Regions from separate parts of the Kitasatospora sp. NPDC008050 genome, predicted to be linked through region 1. Evidence: riboswitches for the same ligand, from Rfam matches in the RefSeq annotation. Region 1 holds a riboswitch; the other holds the start of a gene.
The links. Region 1 has a riboswitch for cobalamin ahead of metE (5-methyltetrahydropteroyltriglutamate--homocysteine S-methyltransferase). Riboswitches for the same ligand answer to the same signal wherever they lie in the genome.
Positions count from the first base shown of each region.

Region 2: it holds a riboswitch for cobalamin, as region 1 does, so the genes downstream of both, ACFZB9_RS15205 (cobalamin biosynthesis protein) here and metE (5-methyltetrahydropteroyltriglutamate--homocysteine S-methyltransferase) in region 1, are expected to answer to the same signal.

Region 1 is NZ_JBIBIJ010000003.1:346,822-354,104, forward strand. Features, by position in the region: gene prpB (methylisocitrate lyase) at 108-1,013, shown strand; gene metE (5-methyltetrahydropteroyltriglutamate--homocysteine S-methyltransferase) at 1,152-3,467, opposite strand; cobalamin riboswitch at 3,631-3,851, opposite strand; gene ACFZB9_RS08465 (SpoIIE family protein phosphatase) at 4,017-6,137, shown strand; gene ACFZB9_RS08470 (flavin monoamine oxidase family protein) at 6,142-7,283, opposite strand, start outside.
Region 2 is NZ_JBIBIJ010000006.1:301,321-308,603, forward strand. Features, by position in the region: gene ACFZB9_RS15185 (cobyrinate a,c-diamide synthase) at 1-306, opposite strand, end outside; gene cobO (cob(I)yrinic acid a,c-diamide adenosyltransferase) at 315-911, opposite strand; gene ACFZB9_RS15195 (putative cobaltochelatase) at 916-3,036, opposite strand; gene ACFZB9_RS15200 (cobyric acid synthase) at 3,072-4,622, opposite strand; gene ACFZB9_RS15205 (cobalamin biosynthesis protein) at 4,619-5,596, opposite strand; cobalamin riboswitch at 5,630-5,830, opposite strand; gene ACFZB9_RS15210 (transcriptional regulator) at 5,991-6,716, shown strand; gene ACFZB9_RS15215 (hypothetical protein) at 6,763-7,283, opposite strand, start outside.

The sequences.
Region 1 (7,283 bases):
CTGGACGAACTCTTCCCCGCCGTCGACACCCAGGCCGTGCGCGAGGTCGACGCCCGCCTGCCGAAGGGCCTGTTCTGATGCCGCACACCCACCTGCCGCACGCCCATCTGCTGCACACCCGCACCACGCCCGCCGAGCGCCGCCGAGCGCTGCGTGAACGCCTCGCCACCGGACGCCTGTTGGCGATGCCCGGGGCCCTCAACCCGCTGTCCGCCCGGCTCATCCAGGAGACCGGCTTCGAGGCCGCCTACCTCTCCGGCGCCGCGCTGGCCGCCGATCTGGGCCTGCCCGACATCGGCCTGACCACCTCCACCGAGGTCGCCGCCCGCGCCCAGCAGACCACCCGGGTCACCGACCTGCCCGTGCTGATCGACGCGGACACCGGGTTCGGCGAGCCGATGAACGCCGCCCGCACCGTCCAGTTGATGGAGGACGCGGGCCTGGCCGGCCTGCACCTGGAGGACCAGGTCAACCCCAAGCGCTGCGGCCACCTCGACGGCAAGGCGGTCGTGCCGCGCGAGGAGATGACCCGCCGCGTCCGCGCCGCCGTCGACGCCCGCCGCGACCCCGACTTCCTGCTGATGGCGCGCACCGACGCCCGCGCCGTCGAAGGCCTGGACGCCGCCATCGACCGGGCGAAGGCCTACGTCGACGCCGGCGCGGATGCGGTCTTCCCCGAAGCCCTCGCCGACGAGGCCGAGTTCGAGGCCTTCCGCAAGGCCGTCGACGTCCCGCTGCTCGCCAACATGACCGAGTTCGGCAAGGGCCCCCTGCTCGACACCCACACCCTGCAGGACCTCGGCTACGAGATCGCCCTCTACCCGGTCACCCTGCTGCGCCTGGCCATGGGCGCGGTGGAGCAGGGCCTGCGGACCATCGCCGCCGAGGGCACCCAGCAGTCGCTGCTGCCGCGCATGCAGACCCGCTCCCGCCTCTACGAACTCCTCGGCTACCAGGAGTACGCGGCCTTCGACTCGGCCGTCTTCGACTTCACCCTCCCGCCCGGCACCTGACGCACCGCAGGAGGGCGGCCACAGGACGCCGCCGACCTGGTGCGGCTGATCATCTCGGCCTGCCCGAATCCGGCTGAGCAGCCGCCGGGGCGGGGACAGCGCTCAAGCTGCCCCCGCCCCTCGGCCTCAGCACACCGCTCAGTGGGCCGGCTCGCCCCGCAGGCGGCGGGCGGCGCCGACCAGGCTCTCCAGCGAGGCCCGGGTCTCGGTCCAACCGCGGGTCTTCAGGCCGCAGTCCGGGTTGACCCAGAGCCGCTCGGCGGGGATCGCCGCCAGACCGGCGCGCAGCAGGTCCACCGCCTCCTCGGTGCTCGGCACCCGCGGCGAGTGGATGTCCCACACGCCCGGGCCGACCTCGCGCGGGTAGCCGGCGCCGGCCAGCTCATCGGCGACCTGCATGTGCGAGCGGGCCGCCTCCAGCGAGATCACGTCCGCGTCCAACTCGTCGATCGCGCGCAGGATGTCGCCGAACTCCGCGTAGCACATGTGGGTGTGGATCTGGGTGTCGGCCCGGACCCCGGAGGTGGCCAGCCGGAACGACTCGGTCGCCCAGGCCAGGTAGGCCGCGCGGTCGGCGGAGCGCAGCGGCAGCGTCTCGCGCAGCGCCGGCTCGTCGACCTGGACCACGGCCGCACCGGCGGCCTCCAGGTCGCGCACCTCGTCGCGCAGGGCGAGCGCGACCTGGCGGGCGGTGTCGGCCGGCGGCTGGTCGTCGCGGACGAAGGACCAGGCGAGCATGGTGACCGGGCCGGTGAGCATGCCCTTGACCGGACGGTCGGTGAGGCCCTGGGCGTAGCGGAACCACTGGGTGGTCATCGGGTGCGGGCGGGAGATGTCGCCGGCCAGCACCGGCGGCCGCACGTAGCGGGTGCCGTAGGACTGCACCCAGCCGTGCCGGGTGGCCAGGTAGCCGGTGAGCTGCTCGGCGAAGTACTGCACCATGTCGTTGCGTTCGGGCTCGCCGTGGACCAGGACGTCCAGGCCGGCCTTCTCCTGGAAGGCGATCACCTCGCGCACCTCGGCCTCGATGCGCTCCCGGTAGGCGGCCGCATCGATCCGGCCCGCGGTCAGGTCGGCCCGGGCCGTGCGCAGCTCGGCGGTCTGCGGGAAGGAGCCGATCGTGGTGGTCGGCAGCAGTGGCAGGCCGAGCCGGGCGCGCTGGGCCTCGGCGCGCTGCGGGTAGGCCTGCGGCCGGCGGGTGTCGGCCTCGGTGACGGCCGCGGTGCGGGCCCGGACGGCCGGGTCCCGGGTGATCGGCGAGCCGGCGCGTGAGGCCAGGTCGGCCCGGTTGGCGGCGAGTTCGGCCGAGATCGCGCCGGTGCCCTCGCGCAGCGCGCGGGCGAGCAGTGCGGTCTCGCGGGCCTTCTGCCGGGCGAAGGCCAGCCAGCGGGCGATCTGCGGATCGAGGTCACGCTCGGCGGTGGCGTCCAGCGGGACGTGCAGCAGCGAGCAGGACGGTGCGACGTCGACCCGGTCGGCCAGGCCGAGCAGGGTCGCCAGGGTGGCCAGCGACTTCTCCAGGTCGTTGATCCAGATGTTGCGGCCGTCGATCACGCCGGCGACCAGGCGCTTGCCGGGCAGCCCGCCGGCGGCGGCCAGGTCGTCGAGGTTGGCGGCGGCCGGGCCGGTGAAGTCCAGCGCGAGGCCGTCGATCGGGGCCTTGGCCAGCACCGGCAGGGCCTCGCCGAGGCGGTCGAAGTAGCTGGCGACCAGCAGCTTGGGACGGTCGGTGAGGGCGCCGAGCTCGCGGTAGGCGCGGGCGGCGGCGTTCAGCTCGGCCGGGGTGCGGTCCTGCACCAGGGCGGGCTCGTCCAGCTGGACCCACTGGGCCCCGGCGGCCCGCAGATCGGCGAGGAGTTCGGCGTAGACGGGCAGCAGGCGGTCGAGCAGGGTGAGCGGCTGGAAGTCGGCCGCCACGCCCGGCGCGGGTTTGGCCAGCAGCAGGTAGGTGATCGGGCCGACCAGTACCGGGCGCGGGGTGTGGCCGAGCGCGAGGGCCTGCGCCAGCTCACCGACCGGCTTGGCGGGGTTCGCGGCGAAGCCGGTGTCCGGCCCCAACTCGGGTACCAGGTAGTGGTAGTTAGTGTCGAACCACTTGGTCATCTCCAGGGGCGCGAGCTCCTGGGTGCCGCGCGCCATGGCGAAGTAGCCGGCCAGCGGGTCGGCCGCGACGGCGGCGCGGTGGCGGGCCGGGATCGCACCGACGGCGACCGTGGTGTCGAGCACGTGGTCGTAGAGCGAGAAGTCGCCGGTGGGCACTTCCTGGACGCCGGAGTCGGCGAGCCGGCTCCAGTTCTCCCGGCGCAGTGCGGCGGCGGTGGCCAGCAGGACGTCCGCGGTGACGGCGCCCCTCCAGTACCCCTCGATCGCCTTCTTGAGCTCCCGGTTACCGCCCTGGCGGGGGTAGCCGTGCACGGTCGCCCGGGTTGCCGCGGCTGCGGACTTCGCTGTCAAGGGACTCTCCTTCGCGAGCCTGATTCCTCCTGGTCCCCGGTGACGGGACGAAGGCGCGAAGGGGTGACGAACCGGGCGGAGCCGCGTGCGCGTGGAAAGCGCCGAGCCCACCTGATCTGCACGCCGACCCGCCCACGAGGTCACCGGATCTCCGCGCGCGAACGGTCGCGTGCGGGCAACGGGCAGGTCTTCGGACTCGCGGGCACGGCCACCCGAAAGGGCGGTCACCTACTGGCCGTCGCTTCCCAGACCCGGCCGGGCCCAGTGCGTATGACGGCGGTCGTTCCCACTCACCGCTGCGGGGCAGTCCCGGATTCCCACCGGGTTCCCTCTTGCGACGCGCCTGCCTGGCGGGCAGGGCGAACCAGCTGCACCGCCAGCTTAGGCCCAATCGGCGGGATGGGAAGCCGCATTCACCGGAGGCGTCCAGATGCCGAGACGTGGACGGAGGCGCCGACCGGGACGGCACATGACAGGGCGGCCGAGGAGTCCGATGATGAAGAGAAGCCCGTCGGGCCGTCCCGGGCATGGGCGGAAGGAGGGCCCGCAGTGCGCACAGGAGATGCGTTCGGGGCCCGGCAGAGCCCGGCCGGGGCCGTCACGTCGGAGCCCGGCAGCCTGCTGGACGTGCTGCGTCTGGCCGCCGCCGTGCTGGACGCGGAGGGCCGGATCGTGCTCTGGAGCCCGCAGGCCCAGGAGATGTTCGGCTGGCGGCCCGAGGAGGTACTGGGCCGGCACGCGGCCGAGGTCCTGGTGGCCGAGGAGCACGTCGGCACGGTCCTGGAGCTGTTCGGCGAGGTCATGGAGGGCAGCGGAAGCTGGGCCGGGGTCTTCCCCGTGCGGCACAAGGACGGCAGCATCCGGCCGATGGAGTTCCGCAACATGCGGCTGCAGGACCAGCAGGGCAGCCGGTACGCACTCGGGATCGCCGCCGACGAGGCCACGCTGCGCGGTGTCGAGCGGGACGTGGCACTGTCGGCGCGCCTGGTGGCGCAGTCCCCGATCGGGCTCGCGGTGCTGGGGACCGACCTGCGGTACGTCCTGGTCAACCCGGCGCTCGAACGCATCAACGGACGCTCCGCCGCCGAGCACCTGGGCCGCACCGTTCGTGAGGCACTGCCGTTCCTGGACGTCGAGCCCATCGAGTCCGCGATGCAGCAGGTCCTGACCGAGGGCACGTCGCTGGTGGACGAGTTCACGGTCGGCCGGACGCGGGCGGACCCGGACGTCGAGCACGCCTGGCGGGCCTCGTACTTCCGGCTGGAGGACCCGGCCGGGCGGGTGATCGGGCTGGCGACCTCGGTGGTGGACGTCACCGAACAGCACCGCACGGCCACCGAGGCGGCCGAGGCCCGGCGGCGGCTGGCCCTGATCGCCCGCGCCTCGGTGCAGATCGGCAGCACGCTCGACCTCGACCGCACCGCCCGGGAGCTCGCCGACTTCGTCGTTCCCGACTTCGCCGACATCGCGGCGGTGGACGTCCTCGACTCGGTCCTGAACCGACGCCCGACCGGCGCGGTCTCCACCGCGGCGCCCGCGACCTTCCGGGCCCTCGCGGTGGCGGCGGTCCACGCCACCGAGGCCGTCCGGGCCGCCGACCCGGTCGGCGAGATCGCCAAGTACGACGCCGACCGGCTGGTCACCCGGTGCGTGACCACCGGGCTCCCGGTCCTGGTCGCGCACGTCGAGGCCAAGGACCTGCCGCACATCGCCCGCGACGAGGCGGCTGCCGCCCTGCTGGCCCGGGCCGGCCTGCACTCCTACCTGGCCGTGCCGCTGATCGCCCGCGGCGAGGTCCTCGGTGCCCTCGACCTCAAGCGCACCCACCACCCGCTGCCGTTCGACGACGACGACGTGGTGCTGGCCGGCGAACTGGCCGCCCGCGCCGCCGTCTGCATCGACAACGCCCGCTGGTACCAGAGCCAGCGCCACGCCGCCCTGACCCTCCAGCGCCACCTCCTCCCGCGCCGGCCGCCCCGGGCCATGGGCCTCGACGTCGCCTACCGGTACCAGCCCGCGGCGGCGGCCGGCGAGGTGGGCGGCGACTGGTTCGACGCCATCCCGGTCTCCGGCGACAAGACCGCCCTCGTGGTCGGCGACGTCATGGGCAGCGGCATCAACGCCGCCGCCACCATGGGGCAACTGCGCACCGCCACCCGCACCCTGGCCGACCTCGACCTCGACCCGGCCCAGGTACTGCACCACCTGGACCGCACCACCCAGGGTCTGGAGGAGACCATCGCCACCTGCGTCTACGCCGTCTTCGACCCGCACCGCAGCCGCTGCCGCGTCGCGGTGGCGGGCCACCTGCCGCCGGTGCTGATCCGCCACGACGGCGCACCCGCACTGCTGGACCTGCCCACCGGCGCGCCACTGGGCGTCGGCGGCGTCCCCTTCGAGGCCACCAGCCTCGACCTCGGGCCCGGGGACCGGCTGGTGCTGTACACCGACGGCCTGGTCGAGACCCGCGACCTGCCCCTCGACACCCGGCTGCGGACCCTCCTCGACCTGCTCGCCGGGCCCCGGCTCCCGCTGGAGGCCACCTGCGACCGGCTCCTTTCCGCGCTACGGGACCCGGGCGGCCACGACGACGTCGCCCTGCTCATCGCCCAGGTCGACCGGACCGTCCTCGGGCTTGCCCGACAAGCCCGAGGACGGCAGTCTCAGTGACCGGTCAGCGGGGGTGCACCTCCAGGAAGGCGCGGACCGCGGACTCCAGGGCGCCCTCGATCCAGGCGGGCTTGAGGCTGGTGTGCTCGCCCGCGAAGTGGACCCGGCCCTCGACGGTGCGGGAGGCGGGGTGCAGCTCGTGCAGCTGGCCGGGGGTGAAGATGACGGCCTCGCCGAGCGCGTAGCGGGCCCGGGCCCAGGACTGGGTGGCGCCGACACCGGTGAACTCGGTGCGGACCTTGGGTCCGAAGAGCCTCTCCATGTCGTTGAGGGCGAACGCGTACCGCTCGCCGGGGGTGAGCGAGTCCCATCGCATGGCGTCGTCGGACCAGGTGTAGGCGGCCAGCACGACGCCGCCGCGCGAGCCGTCCGGGGAGTGCGAGGGGAAGTAGGTGAAGCGGCTGGCGCTGTCCGAGACGCAGCCGCCACCGGTGAAGCCGTTCGGCCCGTCCTCCCAGAACCGGGTCTTGAACTCCAGCAGGACCTTGGTCGCCGAGTCGTAGTGCAGCTCGTTGACGGCCCGGCGCTTCTGGTACGACATCAGCGGTTCGATCGAACAGAACCGCAGGGCGCTGAACGGGACGGTGATGATCGCGTAGTCGCCCTCGAAGGTCTCCATCGGCTTCGTCGGCGCGCCGTCGCAGGACTCCTCGGTGCCGCTCTCGGCGGTGGTCTCGATGCGCACGCCGGCGTCGGTCTGCACCAGCCGGGTCATCCGCCGTCCCAGGCGCAGCTCGTTGCGGAGCTTGCCCGCCAGCGCCTCGGTCAGCACGTCGGTGCCGCCGTCCAGCTCCCAGTAGCGGTTGGTGGGGCTGATCACGGCGTGGTCGATCAGGGTGGGGATCAGGGAGTAGTGCAGCCGGGAGGTCATGTTCTCCAGCGTGCCGACGGCCTGGATCGTGGGGAGGTCCCAGCCGGCCTTCTCGACCAGGTAGCGGTGGGTGGAGTAGCCGTCGTAGCGCTGGAAGACGCTGGACCAGGCGGCGAGTTGGTCGCCGATCGGGCCGTCGGGGACGGTGACGTCCGCGAAGGCCTTGGTCACGGCGTCGGTGGTGGAGGTGTCGAGGCCGGTGCCGAAGGTGGCGTTGACCGCCCGGGGCGACTGCGCGTAGGAGGCGCGGGTGGTGTGCATGCCGTTGACGGCGA
Region 2 (7,283 bases), on a different contig from region 1:
GCCGCGCCCGGAGGCGCCGTCGAACATCCCCATGACGCCCTCGATCACCGCCAGGTCGGCCCCGGCGGCGCCGTGCCGCAGCAGCGGCTCGATCCGCTCGGGGCCGCACAGGAAGGCGTCCAGGTTGCGCCCCGGCCGACCGGTGGCCAGGCCGTGGTAGCCCGGGTCGATGTAGTCGGGGCCGACCTTGTGCGGGGAGACCTTCAGGCCGCGCGCGGTGAGCGCGGCCATCAGGCCGGTGGCGACGGTGGTCTTGCCCGCGCCGGAGGAGGGGGCGGCGATCACGACCCGGGGGAGGTGCGGCACGGCTGTTCCTACCACTCGATCCCGCGCTGGCCCTTGCGACCGGCGTCCATCGGATGCTTCACCTTGGTCATCTCGGTGACCAGGTCGGCCAGTTCGAGCAGCGGCTCGGGCGCGTAGCGGCCGGTGATCACGACGTGCTGGGAGCCGGGACGTTCCCGCAGCACCTCCACCACCTCGGCGACGTCCACCCAGCCCCAGTGCATCGGGTAGGTGAACTCGTCCAGCACGTACAGGCGGTAGGTCTCGGCGGCGAGGTCGCGCTTGACCTGCTGCCAGCCCTCCTTGGCCGCCTCCTCGCTGGACTCCAGATCCCGCTGCACCCAGGACCAGCCCTCGCCCATCTTGTGCCAGGTGACGCTGCCGCCCTCGCCGGAGGCGCCCAGCACCTTCAACGCGTTCTCCTCGCCCACCTTCCACTTGGCGGACTTGACGAACTGGAACACCCCGATCGGCCAACCCTGGTTCCAGGCGCGCAGCGCGAGCCCGAAGGCGGCGGTCGACTTGCCCTTGCCGGGGCCGGTGTGCACGGCGGTGATCGGCTGGGTACGGCGCTGACGGGTCGTCAGACCATCGTCGGGGACGGTCTCGGGCTTGCCCTGGGGCATCGGGTCACGCTGCCTTTCGCGCGGAGGAGCGGGCGGAGGGAAGGGCGGAGGATCGGGTGGCGGGAAGAGAGGAGGAGCGGTGGGCGTGCACCAGGGCGGCCACGCCCTCGGCGCGCAGCTCGTCCAAGGTGACGGTGCTGGCGCGCAGTTGGGCCGCGAGCGTGCGGGCGAGGCCGAGCCGCACCGGTCCCGACTCGCAGTCCAGCACCACGGCGGCGGTGCCCTGGGCGGCCAGCAGGCCGGCGGCCCGCCCCGCCTCGCCGAGCGCCGCGCGCCCGCCGGTGGCCCGTCCGTCGGTGACCACGACCAGCAGCGGGCGGCGCAGCGGATCACGCAGCCGCTCCAGCCGCAGTACCTCGTGGGCCCGCAGCAGCCCGGCCGCCAGCGGGGTGCGGCCGCCGGTGGGCAACTGCTCCAGGCGGGCCGCGCCGACCTCCACCGAGGAGGTGGGCGGCAGCGCCAGTTCGGCGCCGGTGCCGCGGAAGGTGATCAGGCCGATCTTGTCCCGGCGCTGGTAGGCGTCCATCAGCAGGGAGAGCACCGCGCCCTTGACCGCGGTCATCCGCTGCCGGGCCGCCATCGAGCCCGAGGCGTCGACCACGAAGAGCACCAGGTTGGACTCCCGGCCGTGGCGCACCTGTTCGCGGAAGTCGTCGCCGCGCAGCTCCAGCGCCCGTCCGGTCCGGCCCCGGGCCAGCTGGTGCGGCGCGGCGGCCCGCAGGGTGGCGGACAGGTGCAGCCGGGTCAGCGCGCCCTGTGGGCGGCGGGCACGCACCGTGTGGCCGCCGTCGGTCTCGGCGGGGGAGCGGCGGCCCTGGCTGCCGTGGCCGGTGCCCGGGACCTTGAACAGCCGTGTCCGGTAGGGCTGTTCGGCTGCCACGGGGGCGGACTCGCGGGACGGGCCGGCCGGGTTGGGCAGCCGCGGCGGGGTGTCGGTGGGGGGCTCGGTGGGCTTGGTGGGTTCGGCGGGCCCGGCCGGCGCCGAGGGCTCGGCGGTCGGCGCGGACGAGGGGTCGGGCGCACCGCCCCCGTCCGGCCCACCGCCGTCGCCGTCGCCGTCCTCGCCGTCGCCGCCGCCGTCCGGGCCCCCGTCATCCGGACCGCCCCCGTCACCGCCCTCCGGCCCGTCGCCCTCCGGCGGCTCCGGCTCCTGGCCGTGCTCGTCCAGCGTCCGCTCCAACTGCTCCTCGTCCAGCCCGGGCGCGTCGAACGGGTTGCGCCGCCGCCGGTGCGGCAGGGCGAGCCGGGCCGCCTGGCGGACGTCCTCCTCGACCACCGCGGTGCGCCCGTCCCAGGCCGCCAGCGCGACCGCGGTGCGGGCCATCACGATGTCCGCGCGCAGCCCGTCCACCTCGAAGGCCGCGCAGACGGCCGTGATCTGGCGCAGTGCGGCGTCGCCCAGCACCACCGAGGGCAGCAGGGCGCGCGCGGTGGTGATCCGCTCGGCCAGGGCCCGCTCCTCGTCCTGGTAGCGGGCCGCGAAACCGGCCGGGTCCGCGTCGTAGGCGAGCCTGCGCCGCACCACCTCGGCCCGCTCCACCGGGTCCCGGGTGGCCGCGATCTCCACGGTCAGCCCGAACCGGTCGAGCAGCTGCGGACGCAGCTCGCCCTCCTCCGGGTTCATCGTGCCCACCAGCAGGAACCGCGCCGCGTGCCGCACCGAGACGCCCTCGCGCTCCACGTACGAGCGCCCCATCGCCGCGGCGTCCAGCAGCAGGTCCACCACGTGGTCCTGGAGCAGGTTGACCTCGTCGATGTAGAGCACGCCGCGGTGCGCCTGGGCCAGCAGACCGGGCTCGTAGGCCTTCACGCCCTGGGCGAGGGCCCGCTCCAGGTCCAGCGAGCCGACGATCCGGTCCTCGGTCACGCCGACCGGCAGCTCCACCAGCCGGGCCGCCCGGTCCAGGGCGGCAGCGCCGGGGTGCGGCCCGTCCGGGCACTGCGGGTCCGGCGCCGTGGGGTCGCAGGCGAAGCGGCAGCCGTCGACCACCGTGATGGAGGGCAGCAGCCCGGCCAGCGCGCGCACCATGGTCGACTTCGCGGTGCCCTTCTCGCCGCGCACCAGCACCCCGCCGACGGCCGGCGCGACGGCGTTCAGCAGCAGGCCGAGCCGCAGGTCCGCCATGCCGACGATCGCGGTGAAGGGGTATCGGACGTCACTCACGGGCGGTCACCTTCCATAGTGCGCGCGGCCGGCGCGCCCGGGGGTACGAACGGCGCATCGCCGACGACGCCGTTCTCGATCAGCCGCCAGAGCGCGTCGGTGTCGGCATGCTCCTCGATCAGGTCGCCCAGCCGGTCCAGCCGGGCCTCGCGGGCGGCCGCGAAGTCGGTGTCGGGAGCCGGCGTGAAGTCCCGCCCGGCGAGCGCGGCCACCTCGCGCAGGAACGCCCGGCGGAAGCCGTCGTTCTCCAGCACCCCGTGCCAGGTGGTGCCCCAGACGGCGCCCTCGCGGCAGCCGTCCAGGCTCTGCCCGTGGCCATCGGAGATGAACGGAGCACCACCCTCCACGGTGACCACCCCGTGGTGGATCTCGTAGCCCTCGACCCGCTCGCCGAAGGCCTCGCCGACCGGTCGGGCGAGCACCTTCCCGGGCCCGAACTCGACCGCGGTCGGCAGCAGTCCGAGACCGTCCACCTGCCCCGCGCCGGACTCCACGAGGTCGGTGATCCGCCGCCCGAGCATCTGGTAGCCGCCGCAGATCCCGAGCACCGGGCGCCCGGCGGCGGCCCGCTCGCGCAGCGGCCGTTCCAGGCCGCGCTCGCGCAGCCAGGCGAGGTCGGCGACGGTGGCCCGGGTGCCGGGCAGCACCACGAGGTCGGCGTCGGCCAGCTCCTCGGGGCGGGTGGCCCACCGCACCAGCACCCCGGGCTCCTGGGCCAGCGCGTCCAGGTCGGTGAAGTTGGACAGCCGGGGGAAGCGCGGCACGGCCACCCGCAGCACGTCCGCGCCGTACGGGCCCACCGCCTCGGCGTGCGCCACCGCGGTGGACAGGTCCAGCGAGTCCTCGGCGTCCAGCCACAGGCCCGGCAGCATCGGCAGGGTGCCGAGCACCGGACGGCCGGTCAGCTCGTGCAGCATGTCCAGGCCGGGTTTCAGCAGCCGGGCGTCGCCACGGAACTTGTTCACCAGCCAGCCCGCCACCAGCCGCTGGTCCTCGGCACAGAGCAGCGCCAGGGTGCCGAACATCGCGGCGAAGACCCCGCCGCGGTCGATGTCCCCGACCACCACCACCGGCAGCCCGGCGGCCCTGGCCAGGCCCATGTTGGCGATGTCGCCGGCGCGCAGGTTGATCTCGGCGGGCGAGCCCGCGCCCTCGCAGATCACCACGTCGAAGCGGCGGCGCAGGTCGGCCAGGCACTCCAGCGAGCGCTGGAGCAGGTAGGGCTTGCGGTCCCGGTAGTCGAGCGCGCCGACCTCGCCGACCGGGCGGCCGAGCAGCACCACCTGGCTGCGCCCGTCGGCGCCCGGCTTGAGCAGCACGGGGTTCATCGCCGCCTCCGGCTCGACCCGCGCGGCCTGGGCCTGCATCACCTGGGCCCGGCCGATCTCGGCGCCGTCCAGGGTGACCATCGAGTTGAGCGACATGTTCTGCGCCTTGAACGGGGCCACCTTGACGCCCTGGCGCACCAGCCAGCGGCAGATCCCGGCGGTCACCACGCTCTTGCCGGCATCCGAGGTGGTGCCGGCCACCAGCAGTGCGTTGCTCATATCCGCCCCTTACGTGTACGGGTCAGCACGGCCAGGCGCAGCGCCACCGTGGTCCCCAGTGCCAGCAGCCCGACCCGGCGCGAGAGCCGGCAGGCCCGCTCGATGTCCGCCACCGCGACCGGGCGCAGTTCGGCGCCGAGCACCGGGCGGTGCTCCACCTCGGCGCCGTAGTGCAGGGTGCCGCCCAGGCGTACGCCCAGCGCGCCCGCGAAGGCCGACTCGGCCTGCCCGGCGTTCGGGCTCGGGTGCGCGCCGCCGTCGCGCCGCCAGACGCGCCAGGCGGTGTCGCGGCGCTCGGCCGCGGCCACCGTGAGCAGCGCGGTCAGCCGGGCGCCGGGCCAGCCGGCCACGTCGTCCAGCCGGGCCGCGGCCCAGCCGAACCGGCGGTAGCGCGCGGACTTGTGACCCACCATCGCGTCCAGCGTGTTGACGGCACGGAAGGCGAGCAGCCCGGGGGTGCCCGCGAGTGCGCCCCAGACCAGGGCGTTGACCACGGCGTCGGCGGTGTTCTCGGCCACCGACTCGACCACGGCGCGGGCCAGCTGCCGCTCGTCCAGCGCGCTCGGATCGCGCCCGCACAGGTGCGGCAGGCGCCGGCGGGCGGCCGCCAGATCACCGGCGGTCAGCGCGGCGCCGATGGTGCGGGCCTCGCGGGTGAGCGAACTGCCGCCGAGCACCGTCCAGGTGGCGGCGGCCGTCAGCGCGGCGGCGGTCCAGGACGAGCCCGCCCGGCGCCGGGTGGCCAGCCGCTGTGCGCCCGCGGCGCCCGCCGCCACCGCGGTGACGCAGAGCGCGGTGTGCAGCGCCCCCGCCCCGCGGTGGTCGCGCCAGAGCGCGCGTTCCAGTCGGGTGGCCGCGCGGCCGAAGGCGGCCACCGGGTGGCCGCGTCGCGGGTCGCCGAACCGGGCGTCGGCGGCGTAGCCGGTCAGGGCGCCGAGGGCGTACGGCAGCGCGCGGTGGGAGACCCCCGCCATCTGTTGCGTGTCCTCACTCAGGGTCCGCGCCCTGGATCGACGAAGCGGAGGTGAGAGTCTCCTGGCTCCCGGGTGGTGACGCACGCCCGGGCCTTCCAACGGCCCTGTGGCGGGCCGCCGTGACCGTTCGTCGGGCGTGCTCCCCGGTGACAGTGGCGGGACCGCGCCGGATTCGCACCGGCTTCCTCTCCATGCCTCCGATTGGCCCAAGGATCCCATCACGCGCGCGAAGCGGGAGTCAACCAGGTCACCGGCCGAGTCGGTCACACCACGGGGGCGCCGGGCCGATCCGGTGGAGCGCTGGCCGATCGTCCAACGGCGGTCGGCGGGCCGCCGAGCGGCTTCGTGCGTTCAGCGGCTGGGTGCGCCGCGGCCTTGACCCTAGCGTCGGCGCATGCGAAGAAGCCGGCCGCCGGCCCCCACCCCGGTCCCGTTCTCCCCGCGGGCCGCCCGCGCCCACCGGGAGAGCCTAGGCCTGACGCCCGAACAGGTGGTGGGCGCGATGTCCGCCCACGGCGTGCGTCTGCTGGCGACCCACCTGACCGCCTGGGAGAGCGGCGAGCTGCGCCCCAGCGAGCGGGAGTTCATCGCGCTGGCCCGGGCCCTGTGGTGCCCGGCGGCCGAACTGATGGGCCGGCCGCCCGCCTCGCTGCGCGACTTCCGGGTGGCCAGGGAGCTGACCGCGGAGCAGACCGCCGCCCGGATCGGGATGGGCCCGGACGGCTACGCCACCGCCGAGCTGACCGGGCGTTGGGCCGGGAGCCCGGAGCAGAGCGCCGCACTGGCCGAGGCGCTCGGCCTGACCCTGCGCGACCTGGTGCTGCGGGTGTGCGGTGCGGGCGAGGAGCTCGACCAGCGGCTGCACCAGTGCGTCCAGGGGCGCTGGCAGGCCCAGCTGCCGGCGGTGGCGGCGCTGGTACCGGTGCCGCGGCCGAGCCTGGCCGCGGTGCTGGCCGCGCTGCCGGGCGAGTACCAGGTGGCCTCGCACTGGGGCACCGGCTCCTGGGGCGCCCCGGCGCCCGGTGCGCCGGGCCCGGTGACGGGGGAGCCGGCGGTGCCGCGGCTCGAACGGTTCTGGGCGCTGCTGGCCGGCCAGGACACCGGGGGGATCCCGGTCTGACCCGCCGCGAGGGGCCGGCGCGCACTGCCGCCGGTCCCTCGCGCGGTCACACGCCGGGCTGCACCGAGACCGGCCAGTGGCCGCCGGGGAACTGGCTGGTGTCGACGGCGTTGCCGTGCAGCGCGGCCATCTCCTTGGCCTGGGCACCGAGCAGCGCGGTCAGGGCGGCCACGGCACCGACGATCACCGCGGTGTTGACCCCGGCCTCCTCCAGGATGAGCGCCAGACCGGCCCAGGAGAAGACCACCGAACCGAGTGCGACGATGGCCGCGATGGTGGCGGAGATGAACTTCACCAGGACCAGCCCGATCGCGACGTAGAACGTCAGACCGGCCACCGCGCACAGCTCCAGCGAGGTCGAGGTCTTGTCGCAGATGCCGCCGAGCGCGGTCGCCGCGGCGGCCTGGCGCGGTATCTCCTTCGTGTACGCGTCGGCAGCCGGGCCCTTCCAGTCGTCGGTGGTGCCGAGGATCGCGGGCTGGAGCTCACCGGTGACCCCGTTGGCCAGGCCGCGCAGGCTCTCCCACTGGAAGCCGTGGATCGCCAGGTAGATCGGGGCGGCGACGC